DNA from 2 places in the Oerskovia jenensis genome. Region 1 is predicted to be linked to the other one. Evidence: riboswitches for the same ligand, from Rfam matches in the RefSeq annotation. Region 1 holds a riboswitch; the other holds the start of a gene.

Region 1 (15,631 bases):
GCACGCCGTCGAGCCAGTCGGAGGCTCCGGAGATCGCGAGGACCGCGAGCGCCCACTCGTCGTTGCCGCGAACGATGAGGACGGCGAAGACGGGGACGAGGGCGAGCCGGAGGAGGCTGATGGTGTTGGGGATCGTGAGGATGCGTGAGCTGACCTCTTGATCTGCTGTCACGCCCACCGTCCGTTGCTCCGTGCGTCCTGTGCCGTCTTCATCCTACGGTGGGTCATCCTAGGGCCGGGTGCGTGCGGGGCGCTGGCAGGTCGGGGCTTCTGGCGCGGATGGTGACCGGTTCTTCCGGTTCGTGTGGTTTCGTCGGGTCGTGGCACGTGTCCGTGGTCGCGCACGCGCGCCTGCGTGGCCCTGTGCTGGACGTCACCGGGGCTCGATTCCTCCCCGGGAGCGGGTGTCGCGTAGACTGGGTGCACAATCTGGAGTTCGTCGCTGTTCCCGCGTGTTCGTGTGAGTGTGGCCCGCCGCCTTTTCTGTGCGGGCGAGTCACCGGTGTGTGTTCGGGAGTGCGGCCAGTGGAGAGCCGACTTGGCAACCACGCGTAACTCCCACCCTCAGCGAAACGGTTGAACACATCTCTATGTCTCTTGACACCACTGCGCCCTCCTATGCCCTCGACCAGGTCGAGGACGCCCAGACGCCGGCTCCTGTCGAGCAGTCGGGCCCCACGTTCGCAGACCTGGGTCTGCCGACGAACATCCTCAAGGCCGTCACGGACCTGGGCTTCACGATTCCTTCCGCCATCCAGGAGCGTGCGATCCCCGCGCTGCTCTCGGGGCGTGACATCACGGGCGTCGCCCAGACCGGTACCGGCAAGACGGCTGCGTTCGGCCTGCCGATGCTCGCCGCGATCGACCCGAACCTGGGCCGTGTCCAGGGCCTGGTCCTGGCCCCGACCCGCGAGCTCGCGATGCAGGTCGCGGAGGCCATCGAGTCCTTCGCGAAGCACGTGCCGGGCGTCGAGGTCGTCGCGGTCTACGGCGGCTCGCCGTACCAGCCCCAGCAGCGTGCGCTGCAGCGTGGCGCCCAGATCGTCGTCGGTACCCCCGGCCGCGTGATGGACCACCTGGAGCGTCGCAGCCTCGTGCTGGACGACATCCGTTACCTGGTCCTGGACGAGGCCGACGAGATGCTGCGCATGGGCTTCGCGGAGGACGTCGAGAAGATCTTCGGCCAGGCTCCCAAGGAGCGTCAGGTCGCGCTGTTCTCGGCGACGATGCCGGCCCCGATCCGTCGCGTGGCCGCCCAGCACCTGAACGACCCGGTCGAGATCGCGGTCACCCGCCAGTCCTCGACGGTCACGTCGGTGCGCCAGACGTACTCGGTCGTGCCGTTCCGTCACAAGACCGGTGCCCTGGTGCGCGTGCTCGCGACGTCGGACGCCGACGCGGCGATCGTGTTCACCCGTACCCGTGGTGCGGCCGAGGAGGTCGGCTCGGCGCTCGTCGAGCGCGGCATCTCGGCGGCCACGATCTCGGGGGACGTGGCGCAGAAGGACCGCGAGAAGATCGTCGAGCGCCTGCGCTCGGGTGCCCTGGACGTCCTGGTCGCGACCGACGTCGCGGCCCGTGGCCTGGACGTGGACCGTATCGGCCTGGTCGTGAACTTCGACCTGCCGGGCGAGCCCGAGGCCTACGTGCACCGCATCGGCCGTACGGGTCGTGCGGGGCGTACCGGTGAGGCGCTGAGCTTCGTGACCCCGGGCGAGCGCAACCGTCTGAAGTTCATCGAGAAGACCATCCGCGCGAGCCTCGAAGAGGTCGACGTGCCCTCCCCCGCGGACGTCTCCGCGCACAAGGCACGCCGCATCCTCGGTCAGGTCGCCGAGCGCCAGGCCGCCGGCCGCCTGTCGATGTACCGCGACCTGGTCGCGGCGTACGTCGCCGAGTCGGACGTCGACCCGATCGACCTCGCGGCCGTGCTGGTCGCCCTGTCGGTCGGCGACGACGGCCCCAAGGCCCGCGAGGAGCAGGAGCTCTTCGAGGCTCAGCGTGCCGAGGCGAAGAACGCGCGCCGTGAGCGTGAGGCGCGCCCCTACGGCGAGCGCGACTCGCGCGGCCCCCGTGAGGGTGGGCGCGGCGGCGAGCGCGGCATCCGTCGCGACGCGGTCGGTACCCGCTACCGTCTGGCCGTCGGGCACACGCACGGCGCTCAGCCGTCGGGCATCGTCGGTGCGCTGACCAACGAGGGTGGCCTCAACGGCAAGGACCTCGGCAAGATCGACATCTTCCCGAGCTTCTCCCTCGTGGACATCGCGACGCCGCTCGACTCCGCCACGATCGACCGCATCTCGCGGGCTCGTGTCGCGGGCAAGTCGCTGCGCATCCAGGTCGACCAGGGTGCCCCGCAGGGCGCACGGGCACCCCGTGCCGGGGGCTCCGCGCCCCGTTCGGGCGGCTACTCCGGTGGTCACTCGGGCCACGGCCCGGCCGGCCGCTACGACGAGCGTGCTGAGCGCGGGGGCGAGCGCAAGGCTCCCCGGTACCGCACGGGTGAGCGCTGACCCCACCCCCGGCCTGGTCTCAGGCCGCTGAGCACGACGCGAGGGCCCCCGGAACCACCAGGTTCCGGGGGCCCTCGCGTCGTCGGGGGTCGTGCGCACCGGGGCGGGTGCCGGTCGGGGCCGGGTCGAGCACAGGGCCCGACGGCGCCGCGTCAGTCCTCGCGGCCCTCGCCGTGAGCGGCGACGAGGGCCGCCAGGCGCGCGGCTTCGTTCTCGCTGCGTCGTGCTCCGTCCGCGCGTTGGATGCCCATGACCGCGAGCGCCTTGCCGTCCGACAGGTCGAGGCGTACCCAGGGGTCGCCCGGGCCGAAGCGCACCGAGACGACCTGGGGCCAGTCCAGCCGGCGCGTGAAGACGATGTTGTGCACGGTCAGGTGCTGGGGGGTCACGGTGGCGCGTACCTGGCCCAGGCGCCACAGGATCAGTGCGCAGAAGGCGCCGACGCCGATCGTCGCCGCCTTGTTCCACCCGGAACCGCTCCCGGGGCCGGTCGCGACCAGGGCGACGAACGTGCAGCCGGCCAGGATGACGAGGGCGGCGGTGTAGGCCACTGCGGTGCCCCAGCGGGGGCGGAAGGTGGCGTAGGGGTTGCCGGGGGCCGGCTCGGGGGGTGGGGTGACGTTGCTGCTCACGTCCCCATCCTCTCTCTGTCTGCGTCGTCGGGGTGTCTCTGTCGTCGGGCGCGGCGTGTGCACGGTTCCGTGGTCGGCGGGGGGACGGGCGGGGCCTGCCCGGACGGCGGTCGCGGTGGCCGCGCGGGTGCCGGTGTGCGGGATCATGTGGCGTGCCCACCACCAGAGCCCTGCATCTCGACGACGCCGCCGCGCTGGCGTCCTTGCTGCGCGCCAACCGGGAGTTCCTGACCCCGTGGGAGCCCGAGCGTCCTGAGGAGTGGTTCACACGCGTGGGGCAGCGGGTGCTGATCGCGTCGGTTCTCCAGCAGGAGCAGGCTGGTACGGCCGCGGCACGTGCGGTGCTCGACGCCTCGGGGGAGGTCGCGGGGTGGATCGCGGCCACGGGGATCGTGCGGGGCGCGTTGCGTTCGTGCGCGCTGGGCTACTGGGTGGACGAGGCGCGCAACGGTCAGGGGCTGGCGACCGCGGCCGTGGGTGAGATGCTCGACCTCGCGTTCGGTCCCTGGGGGCTCCATCGTGTGCAGGCCGAGACGCTCGTGCACAACGTCGCCTCGCAGCGTGTGCTCGAACGCAACGGGTTCAGCCGGTACGGTCTGGCGCCGGGGTATCTGCAGATCGCGGGTCGTTGGCAGGACCATGTGATGTTCCAGGTCCTGGCGAGCGACGAGTGCCCGCCGCGCTGAGGTCGGGGGCGTGCCTGTCCCCCGTGCGCGCGGGCTTCCCCGGAGGGGTGGGAGACGACGCTGCCCGGGTGCCGGCGCGTGAGGCGCGGCACCCGGGCAGCGGGCGATCTCGGTCGGCTCCCTGGGGGCACGGACGACCTCGGGTCGGGTGCGGGCCCTGCGGGGAGCCGGGTCTCAGAGGCGGCAGGCGTGGATCGAGGTGACCAGGATCGCGCGGGCGCCGACCTCGTAGAGGGCGTCCATGAGCTTGTTGGTCTCGTCGCGGCGCACCATGGCGCGCACGGCCGCCCAGTCGCGGTCGTGCAGCGGGGAGACCGTCGGGGACTCGAGCCCGGGCGTGAGGGCCACGGCTGCCTCGACGAGGTGTGCGGGCACGTCGTAGTCCATCAGGACGTACTGGCGGGCCGTCAGGACGCCCAGCAGGCGGCGGGTGAGGGTCTCCAGGCCCGAGGACACCGCGTCGTCGGGCACGGAGGCCGGGCGGATCAGGACGGCCTCGGACTTGAGGATCGGGTCGCCGAAGACCTCCAGGCCGGCTCCGCGCAGGGTCGTGCCCGTGGACACGACGTCCGCGACGACGTCGGCGATGCCGAGCTGGACCGCGGACTCGACCGCGCCGTCCAGGTGCACCACGGAGGCCGTGACGCCGTGGGCGCGCAGGTGGTTCTCCACCAGGACCTCGTAGGACGTGGCCACGCGCAGACCCTCGACCTGCTCGAGGGACGCGACGGTGCCCACGGGGGCGGCGTAGCGGAACGTGGAGCCTGCGAAGCCGAGCTGCATGTGCTCGACGGCCGCGGCGCCCGAGTCGAGCAGCAGGTCGCGGCCCGTGATGCCGGCGTCGACCGTGCCGGTGCCGACGTACACGGCGATGTCGCGGGGTCGCAGGAAGAAGAACTCGACGTCGTTGTCCGGGTCCGCGAGCACGAGCTCACGGGTGTCGCGGCGCTGGCGGTAGCCGGCTTCGCGGAGCATGTCGACGGCGGGCTCGGACAGGGAGCCCTTGTTGGGGACGGCGATGCGGAGCACGAGATCCTCGCGTTTCTTGGGGAGTTCAGGGGAAAGGACGGGGGTGCCGGCCGTGATCGTCAGCAGCTGATCGGTGACCGGTGGGCGGGGAGGACGGACATGACGGAGGGAAGCGACCCTGGAACGTGAGCTCCTGGGTGCCTCCCCCTGGACCCGGACCTGGCCGGGTTCACAGATGCTTGTACACGTCCTGCAGGGTCAGGCCCTTGGCCAGGAGCAGCACCTGTACGTGGTACAGCAGCTGGGAGATCTCCTCGGCCGTCTTGTCGTCACCCTCGTACTCGGCCGCCATCCACACCTCGGCGGCCTCCTCGACGATCTTCTTCCCGATCGCATGGACACCGGCATCCAGCTCCGCAACCGTGCCGGAGCCGGCGGGTCGGGTGGTGGCCTTCTCGGTGAGCTCGGCGAACAGCCCTTCGAACGTCTTCACCCGACCAGGGTAGTCGCCCGGTGGTGGGCGGGCCGACCCGTCCCGCCCACCGGTCACCGCGCGACCGGACGCACCCCTCGGTGCGGGTGCGTCGAGGGGTGCGCGTCGCCGTCGGGCCGTCGGCGACCCCTCACAGGTCCCGCAGCGCCACGACCGTCGCGATGGCCGCCTCGACGGCCTCCGCGCCCTTGTCCTCGCGCGAACCGGGCAGGCCCGCACGGTCGAGGGCCTGCTGCTCGTCGTCGCACGTGAGCACCCCGAAGCCCACGGGGATCCCGGTGCGGACCGAGACGTCCGTCAGGCCCGTCGTGGCGGCCGAGCACACGTACTCGAAGTGCGGGGTCCCGCCGCGGATCACCACACCGAGCGCGACGACCGCGTCCGCACCGTGCTCGGCCGCACGCGCGGCCGCGACGGGGAGCTCGAACGACCCGGGGACCCGGATCTCCTTGACGTGCGTGACGTTCGCGGCCGCGAGCGCCCGTCGGGCCCCTGCGAGGAGGCCGTCCATGACCTCGGTGTGCCAGCTGGCGGCCACGACCGTGATCCGCAGGCCGGTGCCGTCGACGGTGATCTGGGGTGCTCCTGCGCCGCTCATCGGTCGCTCTCCTTCGTGGTGGGGGTGGTGTCCGGGCTGTGGTCCGGGGTGATCTCGAGGCTGTCCAGGAGGTGGCCCATGGCGACCTTCTTGGTCATGAGGTAGCCGTGGTTGTGCTCGCCGTGCCCGACCTCGAGCCGGTGGGCGTCGGCGACGTCGATGCCGTGCGCGGTCAGGCCGGTGACCTTGGCGGGGTTGTTCGTGAGCAGCGTGACGCGGTCGAGGCCGAGGTCGTGCAGGATCGCGGCGGCGGCCCCGTACTCGCGTCGGTCCACGGGCCAGCCGAGCTCGAGGTTGGCCTGGACGGTGTCGAACCCGGCGTCCTGCAGCTCGTAGGCGCCGATCTTGGCCAGCAGGCCGATGCCGCGGCCCTCGTGCCCGCGCAGGTACACCACGGCCCCGCCGAGGGCCGCGACGCGTTCCATGGAGGCTTGGAGCTGGGGGCCGCAGTCGCAGCGCAGCGAGCCGAACGCGTCCCCGGTCAGGCACTCGGAGTGCACGCGCACGAGGGGCGCCGCGCCCGCGGTCCCCTGGCCCGTGTCGACGGCTGCCCCTCCCCCCGCCGGCACGGCGACGGGCACGAGGGCGACGTGCTCGGCCCCGGTGCGCAGGTCGCGGTAGCCGTGGACGCGGAAGTGCCCGTGCGCGGTGGGCAGGTCGGCGACGCTCGTGGCCTGCACGCGGGGCACGAGCGCCGGTTGCGTGTCCTGCTCGGGGACCGCCGGGTCGTGCTCGTGGCGCCACGCGATGAGGTCCGCGATCGTGATGAGCACCAGTCCCGCCTCCTCGGCGGCGCGGGCGGCGTCGTCGAGCCGCATCATGGTGCCGTCGTCGTTGACGAGCTCGGCGATGCCACCGACCTCGCCGGCCCCCGCCAGGCGGACGAGGTCGACCGCGGCCTCGGTGTGCCCGGCACGGTGCAGCACCCCGCCCGGGACGGCGCGCAGGGGCAGGACGTGCCCGGGCCGGATGAGGTCGACGGCGCCCGCGGCCGGGTCCGCCAGCACGTGCAGGGTCCTGGCGCGGTCCACGGCGGAGATGCCGGTCGTGACCCCCGTGGCGGCGTCGACCGTGACCGTGTACGCCGTGCGCCTCGGGTCCTGGCTGTGGGGCACCATGAGCGGCAGGTCCAGGGCGTCGGCCCGCGCCGCGGGCATGGGCGCGCACAGGTAGCCCGAGGAGTGGCGGATGGTCCAGGCCACCCACTCGGGGCTCACGTCGCGGGCCGCGAAGACGACGTCGGCCTCGTTCTCGCGGTCCGGGGAGTCCGCGACCAGGACGGGGCGACCGGCGCGGATCGCGTCGAGGGCCTCCTCGATGGTGCCGGTGCGCACGTGCCCCGGGTGCTCGGGGAGCCCGGGGGTGGCGTCGGCGGGACGGTCGGCGCCGGGCAGGGGGTTCATGGTGGTACTCATTCCTGTGCTGCGCTGGGGCTGTGTGAGCTCGCCGGGCCGGTGGTGCTCGCCGACGCGTCCACGTCCGCGAGCGCCCGTTCGTCCGGGCCCGTCCGCCCGGTCGGGGCGCCGGCCGCGAGGAGTCTCTCGACGTACTTCGCGAGGACGTCGACCTCGAGGTTGACCCGGTCCCCGGGGGTCAGGGAACCGAGGATCGTGGCCTCGAGCGTCGTGGGGATCAGGGACACGCCGAACGAGGCGTCGTCCACGTGGGTCACCGTCAGGGACACCCCGCTGACGGTGATGGAGCCCTTCTCCGCGACGTAGCGCGTCAGCCCCGGTGGCGCGGACAGGACCAGGTCGTCCCACCGCTCCCCCGGTGCGCGGCTCACGAGGGCCCCGACGCCGTCGACGTGCCCCTGCACGATGTGTCCGCCCAGGCGTGTGTCGGCGCGCACGGCCCGCTCGAGGTTCACGCGCGACCCGGGACGCAGGTCGCCCAGGGCGGTGCGGCGCAGCGACTCGGGCATGACGTCGGCCGTGAAGGTGCCGTCCTGTCCGACGCCCGTCACGGTCAGGCACACGCCGTCGACGGCGATCGAGTCGCCCAGGTGGGCGTCCGAGGTGGCGAGGGGGCCGTGCACGGTCAGGACGGCGTCGGAGGTCTCACCCCCGGGGAACGCGATCTCGTGGACCGTGCCGATCTCTTCGACGATTCCGGTGAACATCACGTCTCCTGTTCGGGGGTGGTGCGGTGGGTGCTGGCGTGGGTGGAGGTCGGGGCACCGGGCACGGGCGATCCCGGCGCGGTGAGGTCCGAGGCAGTGAGGTCAGCGGCGGGACCAGCAGGCGCGTGGGGCACCGGCGACACGACGGGCAGGACGCGGGCCACGACCAGGACGTCCGGGCCGAGGCGCTGGACGTCGTGCGTGAGGAGACGGGGGGCGTCGGCGAGCGTGGCCACACCCAGGTCACCCACGGCCCCCAGGCCCGTGCCCAGGAGCACGGGAGCGAGGTAGGCGTGGACCTCGTCGACCACTCCCGCCGCGAGGAACGCCGTCGCGAGTCCCGGGCCGCCCTCGACCAGGACGTGACGCACCTCCCGCGCGGCCAGCTCGGCCAGGACCGCGCGGACGTCGTGCGTGCGCACGTGCAGCACGGGTCCGCCCCCGTCGGTGGTCCACGCCCCCTGCGGGGCGAGCCGCAGGTGCGGAGGCAGGTCACGGAGCCCGACGACGACGCGCAGGGGCTGATGCTCGGCAAGCCCGGCCCCCAGCCCGACCACCCCACCAGCGACACGCAGGGGCTGATGCTCGGCAAGCCCGGGCGCCGGCCCGACCACCCCACCAGCGACACGCAGGGGCTGATGCTCGGCGAGCCCAGGCGCCGGCTCCCCTGTGGCGCTCGCCGGAGAGGGCGTGCGCGCCGTGAGCGACGGGTCGTCCGCGACGACGGTCCCGGTGCCCACGAGGACCGCGTCGACCTGCGCCCGGACCCGGTGGGCGTGCGCGCGGGCAGCGGGACCGGTGATCCACTGCGAGGTGCCGTCGGCGGCCGCCACGCGCCCGTCGAGGGTCGAGGCGAGCTTGAGGGTCACGTACGGGCTCCCGCGGCGCACAGCGACCAGCCAGGGGCCCAGGAGGTGCTCCCCCTCGGCCTCGCGCAGCCCCGTGGCCACCCGGACCCCGGCCGCGCGCAGGTGATCGCCGCCCCCGGTCGCGACAGGGTTGGGGTCGGCCACGGCGTACACGACCTCGGCGACGCCCGCGTCCAGCAGCGCCTGCGCGCACGGCCCCGTGCGTCCGGTGTGGTTGCACGGTTCGAGCGTCACCACGGCCGTCGCGCCCCGCACGTCCACGCCGCGCCCCCGGGCGTCGGCCAGCGCGGCCGCCTCGGCGTGCGGTGTCCCGGCACCACGGTGGAAGCCCTCGGCGAGCACCACCCGGGACGCGTCGTCCACGGGGCCCCGGGCGGCGGCGTCGGGCAGGGAGTCGAGCGGGCGGGGCGCCGGGCCCAGCAGGACGGCGCCCACGCGGGGGTTGGGGCCGTGGGCGGGGCCGCGTGCGGCCAGCTCGAGCGCGCGCACCATCGCGGCGTCGATCGTCAGTGAGGGCCTGGCGCCCATGATCCTCCTCCCGGTGAGCACGATGCTCCGGGGTGAGGGGTCGTCGACGACGCCACGGGACCCGAGGGTCCACGGACGTCACGACACCACGGCACAGGGCTCCGCCCCGCGCCGCCACGTACTTCCTCCCATCCGGACTTTCACCGTCGGTCCTGGAGTTCCACCAGGTCAACCACGCCGAGGCGTGGGTCGCGGACTGTCACCGCCGGCTCGGAATTGCACCGACCCCGGAGCACGTGTGTGCGTACTGCTCGTTCTGCTGGCCGTCGAGACCCTGGCTCGCGCCCCCTGGGGGGGCACCGCGTCGGCGTCTCGCCTTCACCCAGCATGCCACACCGGCCTTCCACCGCAGGACCTCGATCCGCTCCGTCCCGGGGGCTGGGACGATGTGAACGACCGCAGGCGCGCGGACCGGACACGCTGGCGCAGCCAGCCTCGTCAGGCGCGCGGCGTGCGGAAGCAGTCCGACGCGAACTGTCCGACGATCCCCAGTCCCAGGACGACCAGAGCGGGCCACAGGAGGAACGGCTCCGCCTCCTCGCGAGGCGTCCACCACCCGAGCGACGCGCCGACGAAGGCCCACGCCCCCCGGCACCGGTGCGGCGGTCAGTGCGTGTGCTGGTCCGCGAGCGCCCGCAGGGCCGCGATCTCGTCGGGGACGTTCTCGGCCCCGTACACGGCCGAGCCCGCGACGAACACGTTGGCGCCGGCCTCGGCCGCGCGCTCGATGGTGGCGCGCGAGATGCCGCCGTCGACCTGGACCCACACGTCGAGGCCGGCCTCGGACACGGCGTCGCGGATGCGGCGGACCTTGGGCAGCACGCCCTCGATGAAGGACTGGCCGCCGAAGCCTGGTTCGACGGACATGACCAGGAGCATGTCGAACTCGGGCAGCAGGTCCAGGAACGGCTCGACCGCCGTCGCGGGGCGCAGCGCGAGGCCCGCCCGCGAGCCCAGGCGGCGCAGCTCGCGGGCCAGGCGCACGGGGGCCGTGGCGGCCTCGGCGTGGAAGGTGACGGACGCGGCGCCCGCCTCGGCGTAGCCGGGGGCCCAGCGGTCGGGGTCGGCGATCATGAGGTGCGCGTCGAGCGGCACCGGGGACACCTGGGCGAGGCGCTCGAAGATCGGCAGCCCCAGGGTCAGGTTGGGCACGAAGTGGTTGTCCATGACGTCGACGTGCGCGTAGTCGGCGGTCGCGATCGCGCCCAGGTCGCGCTCGAGGTTCGCGAAGTCGGCGGACAGGATGCTGGGGGCGATGAGTGCGGACATGGGCACCAGCCTAGAGGGCGCCCGCGCGCCCTGCGGGGAACCCGCGAGGGCCGGGCCGGGTGGCCTTCACCACCCGGCCCGGCCGTCGGCAGGGGCGTCTCAGGCCCGACGGCGCAGCAGCGTCAGGTGCATCGCGTCGGTCCCGTGGACGTGGGGCCACAGCTGCACGTCGGTGCGGTCCGCGAGGGGGATGTCGTCCCCGGCGACCTGACGCACCGCGGCGGCCGCGTCGAGGACCTCGACGTCGTCGCGCCCGGCCAGGACGTCCTTGACCACGAGCTGGGTCTCCGCGAGGTGCGGGGAGCACGTCACGTACCCGACGACGCCGCCCGGGCGCACGGCGTCCAGGGCCGAGCCGAGGAGCTCGCGCTGCAGGGTCGTGAGGGTCGCGATGTCCCCGGGGGTGCGGCGCCAGCGCGACTCGGGTCGACGACGCAGCGCGCCCAGGCCCGTGCACGGGGCGTCGACGAGCACGCGGTCGTACGCCCCGGGCTCCTCGACCCCCACCTGGCGTCCGTCACCGACCTGGACGCGTTCAACCGCGTCGGCGGGCACGGCCGCGAGCGCCTGCTCGACCAGGCGGGCCCGGTGGGGGGCGACCTCGTTCGCGACGATGCGTGCGCCCTGCTCGCCCGCGAGGGAGGCCAGGAGCGCGGCCTTGCCGCCCGGGCCCGCGCACAGGTCGAGCCAGCGCTCGTCGGGGTTCGCTGCGCCGTCGGACGGGTCACCCGCCGTCTCCCCGGTACCGACGCTGCCCGCAGGCGTTGCGGGCAGCGTGGGTGTGGCCGCGAACGCGAGCGTCACGAGCTGGGAGCCCTCGTCCTGGACCCCGGCGGCCCCGTACCGGACCGCGGGGATCGCCGCCGGGTCCGAGCCGGACAGGACCAGGGCCGTGGGCGTCCAGCGCCCGGGGGTGGTCGTGGCGTCCCCGCGCACGTCGTGCGTGACCTCGCCGGCGAGGCGCTCGCGGCTGACCAGGCCCGGGCGGGCGACGAGCGTGACGCGCGGCGCGGTGTTGTCGGCCTCGAGGAGCTCGGCCAGGTCGTCGGCGGAGCGTCCCGTCCCGACCAGGGCCTCGCGCATCGCCCGGGCGATCCACACCGGGTGGGACTGCGTGAGGGCGAGGCGCGTGACGTCGTCGGGCGCGTCGGCGGAGATGGCCTCGAGCCACTCCTCGAGGGTCGAGCGCGAGATCTTGCGCAGGACCGCGTTGACGAACTGTGCGCTGCCGGCCCCCGCGCGGGCGCGGGCCAGGCCCACGGTCTCCGAGACGGCCGCGTGCTGGGCCACGCGCATGCCCAGGAGCTGGTGGGCGCCCAGGCGCAGCAGGTCGAGCACGTTCGGGTCGACCTGGTCGAGGGGGCGGTCGACGCACTGGGCGATGATCGCGTCGTAGCGTCCGCGCAGGCGCAGGGTGCCGTAGGCGAGCTCGGTCGCGAACGCGGCGTCGCGGCCGCGGATGCCGCGCGAGCGCAGCAGCGGGGGCAGGACCAGGTTGGCGTACGCGTCGGAGGTCGCGACCTCCTGCAGGACGTCGAACGCGACGTTGCGCGCCGGGTCGGCGCCCTTGGCGCGCTGCGAGGGGGCCACCTCGGAACGCTGCCCGGCGCCCCGGGCGCGGGCCGCGCCGCGTTCGCGGCCGCGTGCGTCACGGCGGTCGGGGCCGCCGTGGCCGCCGTGGCCGCCACCCTGCCCGCCGCTCTGCCCGGGGGTCTGCCCGGGGGTGCCGCCGGTGCGTGCCTCGCCGCTCATGCGTGGTCCTTCGTCTCGTCAGGGGTGCCCAGGAGGACGTGCTCGCCCAGGCGGGCGCCGCGGGCCCAGTCGGTCGCGGCCATGTGCTTCTTGCCCACGGGCGCGACCTCACCGAGCGCGACGGCGTGCGTGCCGGTACCCACCAGGACCTCACGCTTCTCGGCGCGCAGCTCGCCGGGCGCCAGGTCGTGGACGTCGGGGCGGAGCGTCACGGGGCCCAGGCCCAGGCGGGCGCCGTCGGGCAGCGTGGTCCAGGCGCCGGGGGCGGGCGTGCAGCCGCGCACCTGGCGGTCGATCGCGAGCGCGGGGCGGGTCCAGTGCACGCGGGCGTCCTCGGGGGTCAGCTTCGCGGCCGTGCTGATGCCCTCGGCGGGCTGCACGACCGGGGAGGCCTGGCCGTCCTCGATCGCGTCCAGGGTCGCCACGAGCAGCCCGGACCCCGAGGTCGCGAGGCGCCCCAGGAGGTCGCCCGCGGTGTCGCGGGCACGGATGGTCTCGGTCATGGTGCCCAGCACGGGCCCCGAGTCCAGGCCCTCCTCGATGAGGAACGTCGTGGCTCCCGTGACCTCGTCGCCCGCGATGATCGCCCGCTGCACGGGGGCCGCACCGCGCCAGGCGGGCAGGACCGAGAAGTGCAGGTTGACCCACCCGAAGCGCGGCACGTCGAGGACCTCGCGGCGCAGGATCTCCCCGTACGCCACGACGGGCGCGCAGTCGATGTCCAGGGCCGCGAGGCGGGCCACGAACTCCTCGCCGCGGGGACGGTCGGTGATGACCGGGATCCCGGCCTCCTCGGCGCGCACCCGCACCGGGCTGGGTGTCAGCCTCCGGCCGCGGCCCGAGGGCGCGTCGGCGCGGGTGAGGACGGCGACCACCTCGTGCCGGGAGTCGATCAGGGCATCGAGGGCCGGGACGGCCACGTCCGGGGTTCCGGCGAAGAGCACACGCATGGGGCGAGTCTAGGCGGTGCACCCCTGGCGTCCCGCGCCGGGACCCGTCTGCGCGTGCTCCCACGACGGGCGCCCCGCGAGCAGGCGAGGGCGCGTGAGGGGTGCCCGGTCAGACCTCGCGGACCCCCACGCCGAGTCCCCGCAGCGCAGCGCGCAGCCCTGCGGCGTCCTCGAAGCGCAGCGTCCGGAAACCCAGCGCTGCGGCGGCCGTGACGTTCGCCACGGAGTCGTCGACGAACAGGGTGCGCGCGGGGTCCAGCGCGAAGCGCTCGGTCGCGACCTCGAAGATGCGCGGGTCCGGCTTGACGAGCCCCACCCGCCCCGAGACGAGCACGTCCTGCATGAGCCCGACCGCGGGGGCGGCGGGCTCGGCCGCGTGGAACATCTCCGCGGACCAGTTCGTCAGGCCGTACAGCCGCACACCGAGCGAGCGCAGCTCGTACACGACCTCCTCGACGCCGGGCACGGGGCCCACCAGGCTCGCCGCGAAGTTCTCGGTGTACACGTCGAGGGAGCTCACGTGCTCGGGGTGGTGCTCGGCGACCTCGCGGCGCGCGTCGGCCCAGGACCGGCCCGCGTCCTGACGCGCGTTGAACGTCGGGAAGTCGACGGCCTCGAAGAACGCCTCGACGTCGGCGCGGTCCATGCGCCCCGCATAGGCGGCGTAGGGGTCCCAGGCCACCAGGACGTTGCCGAAGTCGAACAGGACCGTGTCGATCCGGGCCTCGGGCGGGTTCTCGTGCGGGACGGTGCTCACAACATCTCCTTGGGGTCGAGCTGGACGCGTACGCTCCCACCCTCGCGCTTCGCGGAGCGGACCGCCAGGGAGGCCGAGAGCTCGCGCGCGAGCCCACGCCCCTCGCGCAGCGGGACGCGCACGATCGTCCGGACGGGAGGTTGCAGCGAGGCGTCGCGCGCGGTCGCCCCGCGCGCGGGGCGACCCGCGGTCTCGGGGACCTCGACGGGACCCAGGGTCGTGGAGGCGTCCGCGAGCCCCACCCGGGACACGACGGCGTCCACGGCCTGCCGGTCGCCCGTGACGGCGGCGACCCGCACCGCGGGCGGCAGGTCGAGCTCGCGGCGCTCGGCCAGCTCGCGGTCGGCGAAGCCTGCCGGGTCCCAGCGCACCAGGGCGTTGGTGGGCCCGGGGGCCGCGTCCCCCACGAGCAGCACCTGCCCGCCCTCGCGCGCCGAGCGTACGAGCCCTGCGGCCGCGAGCCAGCGGTGCAGGGCGTCCTGGGCGACCGCGAGGCCTACGTGCGCGGTGCTCAGGGCCGCGTCGAGCAGCAGCGCGGCGGCGTAGCCGCCCTCGGCGACGGGCTCTGCGCCCGGGGTCGCCACGATCACGGCGGGACGCGGCCCGACGGCGGAGATCACCCCGCCCGGCGCGCTCGCCCCCGAGACGCGCACCGCGACACCCGGGAAGGCCCGGCCCAGCTCCTCGGCCGTGCGGCCCGACCCGACCCGCACCGAGCGCAGGCCCGTCCAGTGGCACTCGTCGCACGACCACGCCCCGGCCAGGGCCCCGCACCACGCGCACTGCGGTGGTGCGCCCGGACCGGGCAGCATGAGGGGTCCGTGGCACGTGCCGCAGTGCGCGGCCGTGCGGCAGCGGGCGCACGCCACCACGAGCAGGTACCCGGCGCGCGGGACCTGGACCAGCACGGGCCCGGTGCCCAGGGCGTCCCGCACGGCCCGCCACGCCGCGCTCGGCAGGCGCGCGGCGGCTCCTGCGCCCTCGGCCGCGAGCTCGACCGACGTCAGCGCCCGCACCCGCGGGGCACGCGCGCGCAGGACCTCGCGGGGGGCAGCGACCTCCCGGGCCCAGCCCGACTCGAGCAGCGCCTGCGCCTGCACCGTGCGGCTGACCGAGCCGAGCAGGAACGCGGCCCCCTCCTGCTCGCTGCGCAGGGCGAGGACCTCCCGGGCGTGCGGGTAGGGCGAGCGCGGCTCGGCGAGCGTCTCCTCGCCGTCGTTCCAGCACGCCACGAGCCCCAGGTCGCGGACGGGCGCGAACGCCGCGGCGCGCGTCCCGATCACGATGGGCACCTCTCCCCGCAGCGCGGCGAGGAAGCTGCGGTACCGGGGCGAGGGGCCCTCGTCCGCGGTGAGCCGGACGAACTGCCCGTCCTGGCGCGCCGTGCGGGCCGTGTAGCCGGCGAGCTCGAGCGCACGGGACATCTGGTCGACGTCCCGTGCGTCGGGCAGCACGACGAGCGCACCGCGCCCGCCCGTCACGGTCGCCCGCAC
Region 2 (15,631 bases), 2.8 Mb from region 1:
CCGACTCCCGGCCGTCGCTCGTGAGCGCGAAGAACGCGTCCTCGAGGGTGTCGTAGCGGCGGGTGACCTCGTCGAGCGTGCCGTCCGCGACGACCCGGCCGCGGGCGATGATCACCAGGTCGTCGGCGATGTCGGCCACCTCGCCCATGAAGTGGCTCGACAGCAGGACCGTGCCGCCCGCGTCCGCGTGGGCGCGGAGCAGACCGCGGATCCACCGGATCCCCTCGGGGTCGAGACCGTTGACGGGCTCGTCGAGCACCAGGGCCTCGGGCTCGCCCAGCAGCGCGCACGCGAGCCCCAGGCGTTGGCCCATGCCCAGGGAGTAGCGCCCCACCCGGGTCCGTGCCGACGCCGTGAGCCCGACCTGGTCGAGCACGGCGTCCACGCGCCGCTGCGAGATCCCGTTGCTGCGCGCGACCCACGAGAGGTGGTTGCGGGCCGTGCGGGAGCGGTGCGCCCCGGAGCCGTCGAGCATCGACCCGAGGGTGCGCAGCGGGTCGTCCAGCGACCGGTAGGGCCGGCCCCCGACGAGGGCGCGCCCCTCGTCGGCGCGGTCCAGGCCGAGGAGGATGCGCAGGGTGGAGGACTTGCCCGCGCCGTTCGGCCCGAGGAACGCGGTCACCCGGCCGGGGCGGGCCTCGAAGCCGACGTGGTCGAGGACGGTGCGGGGGCCGTGGCGTTTGACGAGGTGCTCGATCTTCAACATGCCCACAGTCCAGCCGCCGGGGGCGCGCAGGGCATCGGGCCGGAGGCCGGACCTGCGGCTCGGCGTCCGACCCCGGTCCCTCGGACCGTGGTCCGATGTGCAGGCCGTGCCGGGTCCCTAGACTCCGGTGGGTGGAGACGACCGCCCGACCCGTGCTGCGATCTCGCGCGTGGCCGATCGCCGGTGGCCTCGTGGGCGCCCTCGTGATCGGCCTCGCGACCCTCGGCGTCGACCGCCCCGTGACGGCCCTCGTCGTCCTGCTGGTCGCGACCGCGGTGACGGCGGGCGTGCTGGCGTGGGCCCTGGTCCGCTCCCGGCGCGAGCGCCGCGCGTACGAGGAGGACCTGACGGGCTGGGCCGCCGAGCGGGCCGCGCAGGCCGAGCGGCTGCGCATCGCGCGCGACCTGCACGACCTCGCCTCGCACGGCCTGGGGCTGATCACGGTGCGCGCCGCGTCGGCGCGGACCGTCTCGGGGCCGGACGGCGACGCCGAGCGGTCGCGTGCTCTCGCCGACATCGAGCGCGCGGGCCGGGACGCGACCACGGAGCTGCGCAGGATGCTCGGCGTGCTGCGCAGCCCGGGGGACGACGCCCCGCTGCGTCCCGCCGAGACGCTCGACGACCTGCCGCGCATCGTCGAGGCCGCCCGGACCGGGGGCCTGGCCGTCACGCTCGACGCCGAGGACCTCGCGGTGCCTGCCGGGACGGCGCTCGGCGTGTGCGCGGTCGTCCGCGAATCTCTCGCGAACGTCCTGCGGCACGCAGGCCCGACCCGGGCCCGGGTCGTCCTCGGCCGCGACGCCGCGGGGCTGCGGCTGGTCGTCGAGGACGAGGGGCCGGTCGCCGGGTGGGCGCCGCACCCGGGGGCGGGCGTGGGGCTCGCGGGCCTGCGCGAACGGGTCGCGACGCTCGGCGGGTCCCTCGTCGCCGGCCCGTGCGGACAGGGGTTTCGCGTGAGCGTCGCCCTGCCGGACGGAGGGCGGTCGTGACGACGTCGGTCCCCGAGCAGGTTCCCGAGCCGGTTCCCGTCCCGGGCTCGGGAGGCACGAGAGCGCAGGCACCGGTGCGGGTGCTCGTCGTCGACGACCAGCCGCTGATCCGCCACAGCCTGCGGCTCGTGGTCGACGGCGCGGACGATCTGGCGGTGGTGGGCGAGGCGGGCTCGGGCGAGGCGGCGGTGGAGGTCGCCCGCCGGACCCGGCCCGACGTGGTCCTCATGGACGTCCGCATGCCCGGTGGTGACGGCATCGACGCGACGCGCGCGATCGTGGCGGACCCGGACCTCGCCGGGACGCGCGTGCTCGTGCTCAGCATGTTCGAGCTCGACGAGTACGTCCACGGCGCCCTGCGCGCGGGGGCGAGCGGCTTCCTGCTCAAGGACGCCGAGCCCGCGAGCCTCGTCGACGCCGTACGGCGTACGCACGAGGGCGAGTCGCTGTTCGCCCCGGCCATCCTCACCCGGATCGTCGCGCACTACCTCGAGAACGGGACGAGGCGTGAACCCGTGGCACCTCAGGTCCTCACGAGCCGCGAGGTCGAGGTGCTCGCGCTCGTGGGACGCGGGCTGTCCAACCAGGAGATCGCGCAGCGGCTGACGATCTCCATGGGGACGGTCAAGACCCACATCGGCAACCTGCTCGCCAAGCTCGTGGCTCGCGACCGTGCCCAGCTCGTCATCGCGGCGTTCGAGCACGGCCTGGTCGGCACCGACCGGTCGGCCACGGCAGGACGTGGTCCCCGGCTCGCGTGACGTCCGGCCGTGAGATCCCGCTCAGGCGCTCGTCGTCGGTTCGGGATCCTGCCGTGCGGTCGGAGCCTCGGCCTCGGTCGCGGCCTCCGTCGCGAGAGCGTCGCCGCGGTGCGTGCCGTGCGAGCCGTGCGTGCCGTGCACCTCGTGCGTCCCACGCGTCGCCTGCGCGTCGTGCAACCCGTCCGTCGACGCGGCGCTCGCCGACGCCCCACGTCCGAGCCGGACGAGCTGGACCACGGCCCCCACGAAGAGCACCACGAGCGCGACGTTGCGGACGGCCGCGAGCAGGACGATCCACGGCGTGCCGATCATGAACTCCCAGTACGCGATCGGGTAGAGCACCTGTGTCAGCACCGCCGTCCCCAGGACGGCGAGCGCGGGCGGGGACCAGACCGACCGTGCACCAGGACCCGCGAGCGCGATCGCGACGGCGACCGGCGGTCCGATCCACGCGACGAACTGCGGCGACCCCACCTTGTTGAACACGATGAGGCTCAGGAGCAGGGCCGTCACCGTGAGGAGGAAGACGTCGGTGCGGACCTCGGGTCGGCGGCGGACGGCCCACCACGAGATCGCGGCGATCGCGAGGACCGCCAGGGGCAGCAGCAGGTCGAGGAGCCGACCCGTGGCGCGGGTGCCCGGGCCGAGGATCTCCAGCGTGCGGATGTCGGGGTTCATCCAGACCCGCCACTGCGGGTCGACGAGCCGCAGGACGCTGAACGGGGTCGCGAACACGGACTCGGACTGCAGGCCGCGGGCGTCCTGCGTGCCGAACACCCCGAGGACGCGCGACCCCGCACCGCCCGCGAGGGCGAGCGCGACGACCCCGGCGCTCACGGCAGCGCCGGGCAGGACCACGCTGCGCCACGGTCGCTTCGTCGTCGTCAGGAGCGCGACGACCACGGCCCCGGGGGCGATCTTGACCCAGGCGCCGAACGTCGCGATCGCGGTCGCGACCGCCGGCCGACGCACCGCGACCGCGATCGCGACGACGAGCAGGGCCGCGGCCACCCCGTCGAGACGCCCCAGGAAGATGGGCCCGAGAGCCACGAGGAACAGCAGCCACCACCAGGCGGCGATGCGGCCCCGACCGGGCAGCCGGGCGAGGAACCAGAGCGCGACCGCGTCGAGCACGACGACCAGGGTCAGGAACTGCGCGTAGTACGCCTCGAACGACGTGCCGACGAAGGCGGGGGCCGAGACCGGCAGCAGCGCGCCCACGGGGTACACCCAGTCGTAGTCGAGCACGGGCCAGATCCCGCGGTCCCAGCCCGCGCGGGCCCAGTACCAGTAGAGCTGCACGTCGCCCGAGATCCGGTGTCCCCAGGTCAGGCCGTCGACGACCAGCCAGGCGTGCACGAGCACGAAGCCGCAGACCAGGGCCCAGGGGGAGCGCAGGGCCCAGGCGAGGAACCGGCGACCGGTCGAGGTGGTCCGGGCGGCGGTGGTCTCGGGCACCGGCTCATCGTCGCACGACGGCGCCACGCGCGTCGGGCGAGGGGCGCACCGTGGACGGCGGCGCCGTCGGGCAGGAAGAAGCGGCCCGCCCGGGCGGAGAGGAGGCCCGGGCGGACCGCTGGGCCGCGCGGTGAGGCAGCACCGCGCGGCGCGAGGAGGGACGACTCAGGCGCGCAGGATCAGCGCGTCCCCCTGGCCGCCGCCGCCGCACAGCGCGGCGGCGCCCACGCCGCCTCCGCGGCGCTGGAGGGCGAGGGCCAGGTGCAGGGCCAGGCGGGCGCCCGAGGCGCCGACGGGGTGGCCCAGGGCGATCGCGCCGCCGTCGGCGTTGACGACCGCGGGGTCGATCCCCAGGTCCTCGACCGACTGGAGCGCGACGGCCGCGAAGGCCTCGTTGATCTCGACGAGGTCGAGCTCGTCGGCCTTCATGCCCTCGCGCTCGAGCGCATGGGTGATCGCGCGGGCGGGCTGGGAGTGCAGCGAGTTGTCGGGGCCCGCGACCTGCCCGGCGGACCCGATCTCAGCGAGCCAGGTGAGGCCGCGCGAGACCGCGAAGGCCTTGCTGACGACCACGACGGCCGCGGCGCCGTCGGACAGCGGGGACGACGAGCCCGCCGTGATGGTGCCGTCCTTGACGAACGCGGGGCGCAGCCCGGCGAGCGCCTCGACCGTGGTGCCGGGGCGGATGCCCTCGTCCTCGGCCACGACGACGGGTTCGCCCTTGCGCTGCGGCACCGTGACGGGCGCGATCTCCTCGGCCAGCCGTCCCTCGGCGCGGGCCGCGGCCGCGAGGGCGTGCGAACGGGCCGCGTACTCGTCCTGCTCGGGGCGGCCGATGCCGCGCGTCGCGCAGCCGCGGTCGGTGGCCTCGCCCATGATCCGGCCGTCGAACGGGTCGCGCAGGCCGTCGTGCGTGAGCGAGTCCGCCATGGTCACGTCACCGAACGCGAAGCCCTTGCGCGAGCCCAGCACGAGGTGCGGCGCGTTCGTCATGGACTCCTGGCCGCCAGCGACCACGACCGACGCCTCGCCCGTGCGGATCAGGCGTGCCGCGTCGATGATCGCGGTCAGTCCCGACAGGCACAGCTTGTTGATCGTGACGGTCGGCACGTCCCAGCCGATCCCGGCCGCGATCGCGGCCTGGCGGGCCGGGCCCTGACCGCCGCCCGCCTGGATGACCTGGCCCATGATCACGGCGTCGACGTCGGCCGCCTCGATCCCGGCCGCGTCGAGCGCGCCGCGGATCGCGTGCGCGCCCAGCTCGTTCGCGGACAGCGACGCGAGCGCGCCCTGGAAGCGCGTGAACGGCGTGCGTGCGCCGTGCAGGAGGACGGGGACGTGGGCGTCGTTGCTCATGAGGTGCTCCGTGGGAGAAGGGGGACCCGGCGCCGTGCTTGTCAGGTGAACGAGGAGGTCCGGTACGGCGCCGGGTGGACGGTGGGCGAGCGGCCGGGGGGCCGCAGGCGGGAGGTGCGGCGCTCCGGGTACGGGGGAGCGCCGCCGGTGAGGGGCTAGGCGAACGCCGAGACGCCCGTGATGTCGCGGCCCACGATGAGGGCCTGGACGCTCTCGGTGCCCTCGTAGGTGTGCAGGGCCTCGACGTCCGCGAAGTGCCGCGCGACGCGGTTCGCGAGCAGGATGCCGTTGCCGCCGAGCATGTCGCGCGCGCTCGCCGCGATCTCGCGGGCGCCGCGCGTGCACGTGTACTTGGCGATCGACGCCTGCGGGCCGCTCAGCGTGCCCGCCTCGTCGAGGCGCGTCATCTGCGCGACGAGGAGCTGCATCTGGGTCAGGGTCGAGAGCATGCGGGTCAGGCGCTCCTGGACCATCTGGTTCGCGGCGAGCGGGCGCCCGAACTGGACGCGCTGCTTCGCGTAGGCGACGGCCGTCTCGTAGCAGGCGGTCGCATGCCCGACGGCGGACCACGCCACCCCGAGGCGCGTCGCCTGGAGCACGCGGCCGGTGTCCTTGAACGACCGTCCGCCCGGGAGCATGGCCGAGGCCGGGACGAACACGTCGGTCAGGACGATGTGGGCCTGCCAGATCGCGCGCAGCGAGACCTTGCCCTCGATGGTCGTGGCCGCGTACCCCGGGGTGTCCTGGGGGACGAGGAAGCCGTGGACCTGGTTGTCGCCGTCGTCGCCGACCAGACGCGCCCACAGCACGGTGATGTCGCCGCAGGACCCGAAGCCGATCCACTTCTTCTCGCCGTCGATCACGTAGCCCTCGACGCCGTCGCGGGTCTCGCGGCGGGCCGTGGTCTCGAGCGAGACCGAGTCGGAGCCGTGCGTGGGCTCGGTCAGCGCGAACGCGCCGAGCTTCTCGCCGCGCGCGAGCGGGCCGAGCCACTGCTCCTTCTGCTCGTCCGAGCCGAGGAGCTGGATCGAGCGCAGCGCGAGACCGCCCTGGACGCCGCAGATCGTCGCGACCGAGCCGTCGCCGCGCGACATCTCCATCTCGGCGAGACCGGCACCCATGAGGCTGATCGCGGGGGAGCCGGGGACGTCGACGCCGTCGCGCAGGAAGTCGAGCTCGCCCATGCGCTTGGCCAGGCCGAACGGGACCTCGGCGCGCTCCCAGTACCCGTCGATCACGGGCAGGACCTCGTCCTGGACGAACGTGCGGACCCGCTGCTGCAGCTCGCGGTCGGCGGGGGTCGCGTCCGAGAACGCGTCGGCGTAGTCGATGTCGAGGGGCTGCGAGAGGTCGTAGGCCGGCTCGGTCACGTTGCGGCGGACGGGGTTCTCGATCGTCATGGGTGTGCTCCCGGGCTCGGGCCGGACGTCGGTGTCGGGCGATGCTCCCATGGTGCGTGATATTGCGTCTCAGGTCAAGAGACGGGGTATCAAGCGCCTCGTCGTGCGGCGTCCACGAGGACCGGCAGGTGCTGGGCTGCGAGCCGTAGCGGCTCGTCGTCGCCCGAGACCCGGCTCAGCAGCTCGGCGCCCTCGAGCGTCGAGAGCACCGTGCAGGCCAACGCGTCGGCCGCCTGGGTCGCGACACCGCCCGCGCGGAGCTTGTCCGCGATGAGCGAGCGCCAGTCGCGCAGCGCGTCGTCCGAGGCTCGCTGGAGGAGCGGGGAGCGGCCGATGAGCTCGAGCGCGGTCGCCGCGACGGGGCAGCCGTCGGTCCAGTCCGACTCCCGCAGGGTGTCGGCGAGCAGGAGCGCGCAGCTCGCGACCGCCTCGGCCGGGTCCTCGGAGCTCGCGAGCCCCCGGCGGAGCAGCCCGGCGAAGTCGTCGGCGCCGAAGCGCAGGGCCTCGGCGGCGAGCTCCTCCTTGCCGCCCGGGAAGAAGTGGTAGAGCGAGCCGAACGTGGCCCCCGCGTCGGTCGTGATGCGCTTGATGCTCGTGGCCTCGTACCCCTGGCGCTGGAGCAGGGTCGCGGTCGTGGCGACCAGGCGGGTGCGGGTGTCGGAGGCGGGGGAGCCGGGGTCCGGGGTGCCGTCGGGGCTGCTCATGTCCCCAGGATACCCGGGTTGGAACGATCGTTCTAGCGTCTGCTACGGTCCACTAGAACGATCGATCTAGTGGAGGCGTGATGCAGCACCCAGGACCTGGCACCGACCTGAACCCGCTGACCCAGGAGCACCCGGGGTTCGCCCGGATGTTCGCCCCGGGACGGCTGACCGTCGGGCTGTTCCTCCCCCTCTGGCCCTACGCCGGGGACATGCGGGGCATGGCCGGACAGGGCGAGGTCGTCCGGCGGGCCGACGACTCCGACCTCGCCGCGCTGTGGGTCCGGGACGTCCCGCTGAACGTGCCGGGCTTCGGCGACGTCGGGCAGGTGTACGACCCGTGGACCTATCTCGCCTGGCTCGCCGCCCGGACCAGCAGGCTCTCGCTCGCCGCGGGCAGCGCGGTCTTCTCGCTGCGCCACCCGATCGACCTGGCCAAGCAGGCCACCTCGATCGACCACCTCAGCGGCGGACGGCTCGTGCTCGGGGCCGCCTCGGGAGACCGAGGGCAGGAGTTCCCGGCGTACGGGCTCGACCACGCGACCCGGGGCAAGCGCTACCGCGAGGCCGTCGAGTGGTTCCGGGCCCTGACCGAGTCCACGAGCCCGACCCTCACGGGCGACCTGGGGCATCTCGACGGCAGCGTCGACCTGCTCCCCAAGCCCGTCGTCCGCCGGGTCCCGCTCGTGGTCACGGGCTCGTCGCAGCAGACGCCGCAGTGGATCGCGGACAACGCCGACGGCTGGCTCGTCTACCCCGGGGCGACCGTCACGCAGGACGGCACGGCCGCGCTCGGGCGCAAGATCGCCGCCTGGCGAGAGCTCGTGCCGGGCGGGGCGTTCCGACCGGTCGCGACCAACGAGTGGCTCGATCTCGTGGAGGACCGCCGCGCCCGCCCCACCGCGCTGCGAGGCGGATTCGTGCTCCGCACCGGGACCGACGGGCTGCTCGACCTCTTGCAACGGTGGCAGGACGCGGGCGTGAACCACGGCGCGCTCGGGGTCCAGCACGGCGTGCGCCCCGCGTCGGAGACCGTGCAGCAGATCGTCGAGGAGGTCGCCCCGCACTTCCCTGCGCTCCTCGGACCGGCGCCCGAGGCCCCCGCGTGGTGACCGGCCCGGCGACCCGGCTCCCAGCCGCCGACGTGACCTCGTTCCACGGCGCGATGCGCCGGTTCCCCACGGGCGTCACGGTCATCACGACCGCCACCGCGGACGGGCCCCACGGCATGACCGCGAGCGCGGTCCTCTCGGTCGCGCTCGATCCGCCGACCGTCCTCGTCTCGCTCGACCACCGGTCCCGGACGCGCGAGATCCTGCGCAGCCGCGAGGCGTTCGCGGTCAACGTGCTCGCGCACGACCAGCACGGACTCGCGGACCGGTTCGCCCGGTCGGGCGGGACCGAGGCGTTCGACGACGTCGACTGGTACCCCCTGCCGGGCACGGGGACCCCGGGGCTGGGGGCCGTCGTCGCGACCCTCGACTGCCAGGTCGTCGAGAGGTTCGACGTCGCCGACCACCTGATCGTGGTCGGTCGGGTGGTCGGGGTCGACGGACGGCCGGACGCCCTGCCGCTCGTCCACCTCGACCGCGCCTACGGGACGGTCGTGCGGCGGTGAGCCCTGCGGGGACGAGCCTCGCGGGTGCGCCGCCCGCCGGGACCGTGACGTCCGAGCGCATCGAGACGCCGATCGGCCCGCTGTGGCTCGTGACCGAGGGCGAGGTGCTCCTGGTGGCGGGGTTCGCCGTCGACCTGGCGGGCGTCGCACGCGCCCTCGGCACGCCACCTGTCCGCGCCCGAGCGCGCGAGACGCCGAGCGCGGCCGCGACGGCCGCGACGGCCTTCTTCGCGGGGGACCTCGGCGCGCTCGACGCGGTCGTGGTGCGCCAGCCCGGGACGGCGCGCATGCAGGAGGTGTGGCGCACGCTCCGGGCGGTCCCAGCAGGGACCACGACCACCTACGGGGCGCTGCTCCCCGCGGCGCCGCGGCTCGCCGCGAGGGCGTGCGCCGCGAACCTCGTGAGTCTGTTCGTCCCGTGCCACCGCGTGCAGCGGGCTGACGGGAGCCTGGGCGGCTTCACGTGGGGGCTGGAGGCCAAGACGTGGTTGCGCGACTTCGAGTCGGGCCGAGCCGAGGCGGCGCCGGCGTGACGCGTCCTCAGCCCTGCGCGGCCGCGATGTTGACGAGCCAGCTCACGCCGAACCGGTCGTCGCACATGCCGAACGCGTCGCCCCACGGCGCGACCTCGAGCGGCACGGTCACGGTCCCGCTCGACGACAGCTTGGCCCAGTAGCCGCGGAGCTCGGCGTCGTCGGCCTGCTCGCCGCTCAGCGAGATCGCGACGCCGCCGCCTGGCGAGTACTCCATCGAGCTCGGGGTGTCGGCGGCCATGAGGACCAGGCCGTTCGGCGCCTCGAGCTGGGAGTGCATGACCTTGTCGGCGTCGGCCGGGTCGTCGGCCGCCTGGAAGTCCGCGAACGTGCTGATCGTCAGCTCGCCCCCGAACACGTCGCGGTAGAACTCGATCGCCGCCCGGGCGTCGTCGCGGAAGTTCAGGTAGGGGTTGAGTCGTGTCGTCATGGTGTCGCCTTCTCCGTCACGTCGTCCACATGGTCGGCATCGCCGCGTCGTCCCGGGTGCGCCCGGCCAGGGGTCGGAACCTGGCCGGAAGTGGTGCGCCCCGCGCGAGCAGGGCGCACCTTCGAGTATCCGCCCGGTCCACCGGGACGCAAGAGGTGACGTCAGACCTGCCCGTGGGGAGTCGCAGCGGGGGAGGTGCCCGCGAGGAGCAGGGCCTTGGAGCGCCGGTCGATGCGCCACCACACGAAGAAGCCCACGAGCGTGAACGCCCCGTAGAACACGTACATGAACGCCGACGCGTAGAAGCCGGCGTCGATCAGCAGCGGCACTCCCACGATGTCGACCGCGACCCAGATCAGCCAGAACTCGACCCAGCCCTTGGCCATGCCGTACGTCGCGAGCAGCGAGCCCATGAAGATCCACGCGTCGGCCCAGACGGGCTCGTAGGACTCGAGGGCACGGAAGATCGGGGTCAGCAGCGCGGTCCCGGCCACGAGCGCGACGACGAGGAAGGCGCGCTGGCGCCACGAGGCCCAGCGTGGCTCGACGGCCACGCCGTGGCTGTCGGCGTCCGCCTCCCCGAGACGGTCGCGCGTCCGGCGCCACTGCACCCACCCGTAGACCGACACGACGACGAACATGACCTGGCGCCCGGCCTGACCGAGCAGGTTCACGGGGTTGGGCGTCGCGAACACCGCGCCCAGGAACACCGTGAGCAGCAGGAGGTTGCCGACGATCCCCACGGGCCACGCCCAGATCTTGCGGCGCATGCCGCCGAGCGCGGAGGCCAGGCCGAACCCGTTGCCCACGATCTCCCGCCACAGCAGGTGCTGGCCGCCGATCGTGAGCTGCGCGTCGAAGAGCGCGTGGATCAGGTCCATCGATGTTCCCTCGTCCTGGGCACGTCGGCTCCGGGGTGAGGGCGGGCGGCGGGGTCGGTGCCCGTTCCTGGGCTGCCCGACGGCGTCGCTCACCACGGCCAGGCCCGTCCCGGTGGTCTCAGGGCTCGACGACTCGTCGTGCCCCGGCCGGGAAGGCCGTGCCGCACGTGCTTCCTCCCATCCGGACTTTCACCGTCGGTCCTGGAGTTCCACCAGGTCAACCGCGCGTGGGCGCGGGTCGCGGACTGTCACCGCCGGCTCGGAATTGCACCGACCCCGGAGCACGTTCGTGCGTACTGCTTGCTGTCTCCTGCAACCGCCGATGCTACCGGTGCATTCCCGGGGCCCGTCAGTGCGTTGCTGAGTGCGTGATCCGGCAGCGACACGCCCGGCGAGTCGCTGCCGAATCACGCACCCAACGCGTCGCGGACCGCGCGGGCGACCTCGTCGGGGTCGGCATCCGCGTCGAGCACGGTCACGACCACGCGCCGGGCGGGCGCGTCACCGGTCCGTGCGACGCCGTCCCCCGAGCCCCGGGCGGGCGACGTGGCCGCGGGGGCGGGCTCCGTCGTCGGGCCGGCGGGGTTGCGGGCCGCGCGGCGCAGGTCCGCGAACGCCTCCTCGAGCTCGGGGCGCAGGTCCTGGTCGGGGTCGCGCAGCCAGCGGCGCAGGATCGCGTTGTGCACCGCGACGACCGACGCCGCGAACGCGACCGACGCGGTCGAGTTGCGGGTGTCGGCGGGCAGCGAGTCGCGCAGGTAGGACGTGAACGCGCGCTCGTAGCGGTGCGTCGTCACGAGCTCGCGGTCGCGCAGCGCGGGCACGTCCTGCAGCAGACGGTGGCGCGCGACCGACGTCTCGCGCTGGCCCACGTGGTGGTCGAACACGAGCCGCGCCGCCCTGCACACCTCGACGTACGGGTCGACGTTCTCGAGCTCCTCGGGGGTCACGCCGCGTGCCGCGGGACGGGTCTCGCCGAGCAGGACCACGACCGCGTCCAGGAGCAGCTCGTGGTCCGCGAAGACCACGTCCTCCTTGGAGCGGAAGCGGCGGAAGAACGTGGCCCGGCTGATCTGTGCGGCGTCGGCGATGTCCTCGACGGTCGTCTGCTCGTAGCCCTTGCGGGTGAACAGCTCGATCGCCGCGTCCACCGCCTGCGCGTGCGTGTTGCTTCGTGCGGCACTCATGGACGGGACGCTACACCGCACGCGCGGACGGGGAGGGGCGGCGAGGGCCGGTGGGCGCGCTGTGCTCGTCAGGTGGTCGCCGGGCGGTCGCCGCGCGGTGGGCCCGACGGCGTCGCTACAGTGACGAGAGAGGCGGCGGCAGGCCGACGCGACCGGAAGGTGACGCGGATGACGGACGGCGACGAGGCCGGGACGGGCGGTCCCGGCGAGGGACACGTCGAGGGCGATGACAGCGCGGCGCGCTCGTGGAAGAGCGTCGACCACCACGCCCAGCGGGACGCCCTGAGCGACCGGTTCGCGCGCGGTGGCCCCGCGGACTTCCTCTACGGAGCCGTGGTGTCCGGGTTCATGCTCGCGGTCGCGAGCACGCACGACGCGTCGAGCGACTTCGTGATCCTCGCGGTCGCGGGCGTGCTCGTCGGGTACTGGGCCGCGCACGTGTACGTGTCCGCGATCGGTGGCCGCTTCCGCGACTCCGACCACACCATCGCCGAGCGGCTGAGGCTCGCGTCGTCGGAAGAGGTGTGGGTGCTGATCGGCGGGGTGCCGGCGCTCGCGGTCTTCCTGGTGGGCAGGGTGTTCGGGCTCGGGGTCACGGACTCCGCGTTGATCGCGCTGTGGTTCACCGTGCTGATGCTGGGGGTGGTCGGTCACCTCGCGGCGCACCGGGCGGGCGTCCGCGGCTGGGCGCTGACCGTGGAGACCGTGGTCGCCGGGGCGTTCGGCCTGCTCATCATCGGGTTGAAGACGCTGCTCCACTGACGACGACGGGCCACGGGGCGACGGGGCGGCGGGCCGAGGTCCCGGACCTAGGGGACGGCAGGGTGGTACGCCGTCTGCTCCTCGACCGGTGCGCGGCGGAAGTCGCCCGCACCGTTGACGACCTGACCGCGGCGCAGCGTGATGCCCGCCGCGCGGCCGGCCCCTTTGAGCAGTGCGCCACGCGCGGCCACGTCGGGGGAGTCGCCCGGCTCGCCGCCCTCCAGGGTGCAGGCGCGAGCCTCGACCGGTCCGAGGACCTGGCAGCCGTCGCCGAAGGAGCCGGGGCCGATGATCAGGGCCATGCGGTACCGGCCGTCCGCCCCGAGGTGCAGGTCCTCGCCGTCGGCCACGAGGGTGCAGCCGCCCGGGCCGAGCGTCGTGCGGGCCCCGACCCGGACCGAGGCGCCGGTCGTCGCGCTGATCCGGGTCCCCGGGTGCAGGACCGCGCCCCGGCCGACCACGACCTGCGACGAACCGTCGCACTCGATCACGACGGTCGGGTGGAGCAGCGCGCCGGGGGAGACCCGTGCATCGCCCGAGATCCACACGGCGTCCGGTGCGGGGACGCGGACACCGGTGTCGATCAGGGCGTCGATCCCCGCACGGTCGAGGAAGGGGACACGGGTCGGACGCTCGTCCGGGGCACTGGTCACGACGAGGACCTTTCCACAGGTCGCGCCGTGGGTGTGCGTGACCCGTCGAGCAGACGGGTGGGCGGCTAGCCCTTGGCCCGCACCAGCTCCCCGCACGCCAGCTCGACCGCGAGCGTGTTTCCCGGCGGGGCGAGCGGGCACGCCCAGGCGGGGTCGTACGCGCACGACGGGTTGTACGCGAAGTTGAGGTCGACGACCAGGGGCGTGTCGCCGTCGGGCGCGGGACGGGACGACGCGGAGCCCAGGTCCGCGCCCTTGATCGTGTCCAGCAGGTACCGGCCGCCGCCGTACGTCGCGGGCGAGCGGTCCTTGACCGGCACGAACAGCCCGCCGCCGTACGAGCGCAGCGCCCACACGTCGAGCGACCCCAGGCCGGGGAGGTCGAGGCGCCCGACACGCTCGAACGGCACCACGCCGTCGGTGCCCGTGGGGACGTCGAGGCGGGCGGCGTCGGGGGTTCCGCGCGCGGGATCGGGCACGAGCGGCACCTCGAAGCGCAGCGCCGCGTCGTACGGGCCGACCGGGACCCCGGTGAAGGCGGGGCGGTCCGCAGGCAGGATGGGCGACGCCGGGTGCTCGGCGAGCAGGTCGTCGCGCGACGCGACCCAGTACTCGTGCGCGGCCGCGGGGTCCTCGACGGCCAGGTCGCGGACGTGCGCGTACAGGTGCTGGACGCGGCGGCGCCAGTCGACGACGTGCAGCTCGGTGATCATCTGGCCAGGGTGCCAGCCGGGACGTCCACCGGCACCTCGTCAGGCGCGGAGGCCGGTCGGGGTCGAGGCGTCCGCCTCGTCGTGGTGGTCCGCTCGCGTCAGGTCACGCACGTAGGTCTGCGAGTCGCGTCGTAGCAGGGCGTGCTCGACCGGCTCTCCCCAAGGAACCCAGCCGTGCCGCTCGTAGAGGCTGACCGCGCCGACGTTGTCCGTCAGGACGTGGAGCACGGCGCGAGAGTAGCCCTGTCGAGCGAGCAGTCCGGTGACGTCCCGGAGAAGCCGGCGGCCGAGACCCGACCCCTGGGCGCGGGGATCGACCGCGAGCATGCCGAGCACCGCGGCCCCGGGTGGGTCGCTCGCCAGGCCGCTGCCCGGCCCCGTCCCCACGGCGAACCCGACGACGTCGCCCACGCCGTCCGTCGCGACCGTCCACGCGACGCCCCGGTCGAACTTCCCGCGGGCGCGAGCCGCGACGCCCTCGACTCGGCGTCCGTCGCGGGCGGCACTCGCCTCGATCCACACCCCCAGGCACTGCTCGACGTCGTCCTGGAGCCCAGGACGCAGCTCGAAGAGGTCGGGTGCTGTGGTCACGGAACGAACATACTCGGAGCCCGAGCGGACGAGCGCCGAGCCTGCGCCAGGGCCAGGGGGCGTGCTCTCGGAGGCCGCGGCCTAGATGTTCGGCAGGAGCCGCAGCCACCCGAACGTGTACCGGAACGGCGCGCTCACCCCGGCCCACAGCACGCCCCACGTACCTGCGCGGTGCCGGACCGCCTCGACGACGTCGAGGACCATCGCGGCCAGGAGCCCGAGGAGGAACAGCCCCAGGAACGTGAAGACCACCGCGTCGGGCAGGTCGAGGAAGAGCGCCACGACCATCGCGACGATGGTCAGCGCGGCCAGCAGGGTGCTCAGGACGAACGACCACAGTCCCGGTGTCGCTGGTTCGTCAGGCTCTGGGCGTGGCTTCCGGGCCATGGGCTTCCCCCCCCCGGGCCCCCGGGGTGGGGCCGCGCGCACAGCATAGGGCGCGCGGGTGCCGGGCCGAGTCCCTGCCCGGCAGCGGCGCTCAGTGGTGCAGCCGGTAGAACCGGAAGAAGCCGAACCCCTCGATGGGCAGGACCTCGACGCGTTCGAACCCGGCGTCGAGCGCGTACCTCTCGAGCGTCGCGGGCCGCATGACGGTGCCCGTGCCGACCGACGGCGAGGACGACAGTCCGTCCGGCAGGCACACGAACTGGCTGAACCCGTACATGAGCCGCTCGACGTCGTCGCCCGGCGCGGTGAACTCCTGGGCGACGGCCTCGTCCATGACGACCACCGCGCCGTCGGGGAGGGCGGCCCGCCGGACCGCCGACAGGACCTCGACCGGGCGAGGCATGTCGTGCGTGCACTCGAACGCGAAGGCCGCGTCGAGCGGGACGTCCGGGGGCAGGTGCGCGGCATCGGCGACGCGGAACGTCACCCGGTCCGTGACGCCCGC

What was found. A riboswitch is a leader RNA that binds a small molecule or an ion and turns the genes downstream of it on or off. The one in region 1 is predicted to bind FMN.
Region 2: it holds a riboswitch for FMN, as region 1 does, so the genes downstream of both, pnuC (nicotinamide riboside transporter PnuC) here and ribD (bifunctional diaminohydroxyphosphoribosylaminopyrimidine deaminase/5-amino-6-(5-phosphoribosylamino)uracil reductase RibD) in region 1, are expected to answer to the same signal.

Annotation. Positions count from the first base shown of each region.
Region 1 covers NZ_JAFBBO010000001.1:259,984-275,614, reverse strand. The annotation lists gene clsA (cardiolipin synthase ClsA) at 1-172, opposite strand, end outside; gene JOD49_RS01250 (DEAD/DEAH box helicase) at 591-2,513, shown strand; gene JOD49_RS01245 (PH domain-containing protein) at 2,666-3,145, opposite strand; gene JOD49_RS01240 (GNAT family N-acetyltransferase) at 3,298-3,831, shown strand; gene hisG (ATP phosphoribosyltransferase) at 4,006-4,860, opposite strand; gene JOD49_RS01230 (phosphoribosyl-ATP diphosphatase) at 5,030-5,293, opposite strand; gene ribH (6,7-dimethyl-8-ribityllumazine synthase) at 5,424-5,891, opposite strand; gene ribB (3,4-dihydroxy-2-butanone-4-phosphate synthase) at 5,888-7,294, opposite strand; gene JOD49_RS01215 (riboflavin synthase) at 7,303-8,013, opposite strand; gene ribD (bifunctional diaminohydroxyphosphoribosylaminopyrimidine deaminase/5-amino-6-(5-phosphoribosylamino)uracil reductase RibD) at 8,013-9,410, opposite strand; FMN riboswitch at 9,525-9,650, opposite strand; gene rpe (ribulose-phosphate 3-epimerase) at 10,017-10,679, opposite strand; gene JOD49_RS01200 (RsmB/NOP family class I SAM-dependent RNA methyltransferase) at 10,779-12,431, opposite strand; gene fmt (methionyl-tRNA formyltransferase) at 12,428-13,381, opposite strand; gene JOD49_RS01190 (HAD family hydrolase) at 13,491-14,138, opposite strand; gene JOD49_RS01185 (primosomal protein N') at 14,135-15,631, opposite strand, start outside.
Region 2 covers NZ_JAFBBO010000001.1:3,054,059-3,069,689, forward strand. The annotation lists gene JOD49_RS13745 (ABC transporter ATP-binding protein) at 1-706, opposite strand, end outside; gene JOD49_RS13750 (sensor histidine kinase) at 838-1,695, shown strand; gene JOD49_RS13755 (response regulator) at 1,692-2,456, shown strand; gene JOD49_RS13760 (hypothetical protein) at 2,478-3,914, opposite strand; gene JOD49_RS13765 (acetyl-CoA C-acyltransferase) at 4,080-5,270, opposite strand; gene JOD49_RS13770 (acyl-CoA dehydrogenase family protein) at 5,426-6,670, opposite strand; gene JOD49_RS13775 (TetR/AcrR family transcriptional regulator) at 6,760-7,374, opposite strand; gene JOD49_RS13780 (TIGR03571 family LLM class oxidoreductase) at 7,455-8,483, shown strand; gene JOD49_RS13785 (flavin reductase family protein) at 8,516-8,989, shown strand; gene JOD49_RS20800 (methylated-DNA--[protein]-cysteine S-methyltransferase) at 8,986-9,522, shown strand; gene JOD49_RS13795 (VOC family protein) at 9,530-9,952, opposite strand; gene pnuC (nicotinamide riboside transporter PnuC) at 10,114-10,833, opposite strand; FMN riboswitch at 10,997-11,122, opposite strand; gene JOD49_RS13805 (TetR/AcrR family transcriptional regulator) at 11,241-12,020, opposite strand; gene JOD49_RS13810 (hypothetical protein) at 12,189-12,782, shown strand; gene JOD49_RS13815 (hypothetical protein) at 12,830-13,435, opposite strand; gene JOD49_RS13820 (DUF1684 domain-containing protein) at 13,501-14,148, opposite strand; gene JOD49_RS13825 (GNAT family N-acetyltransferase) at 14,188-14,739, opposite strand; gene JOD49_RS13830 (hypothetical protein) at 14,821-15,126, opposite strand; gene JOD49_RS13835 (class I SAM-dependent methyltransferase) at 15,218-15,631, opposite strand, start outside.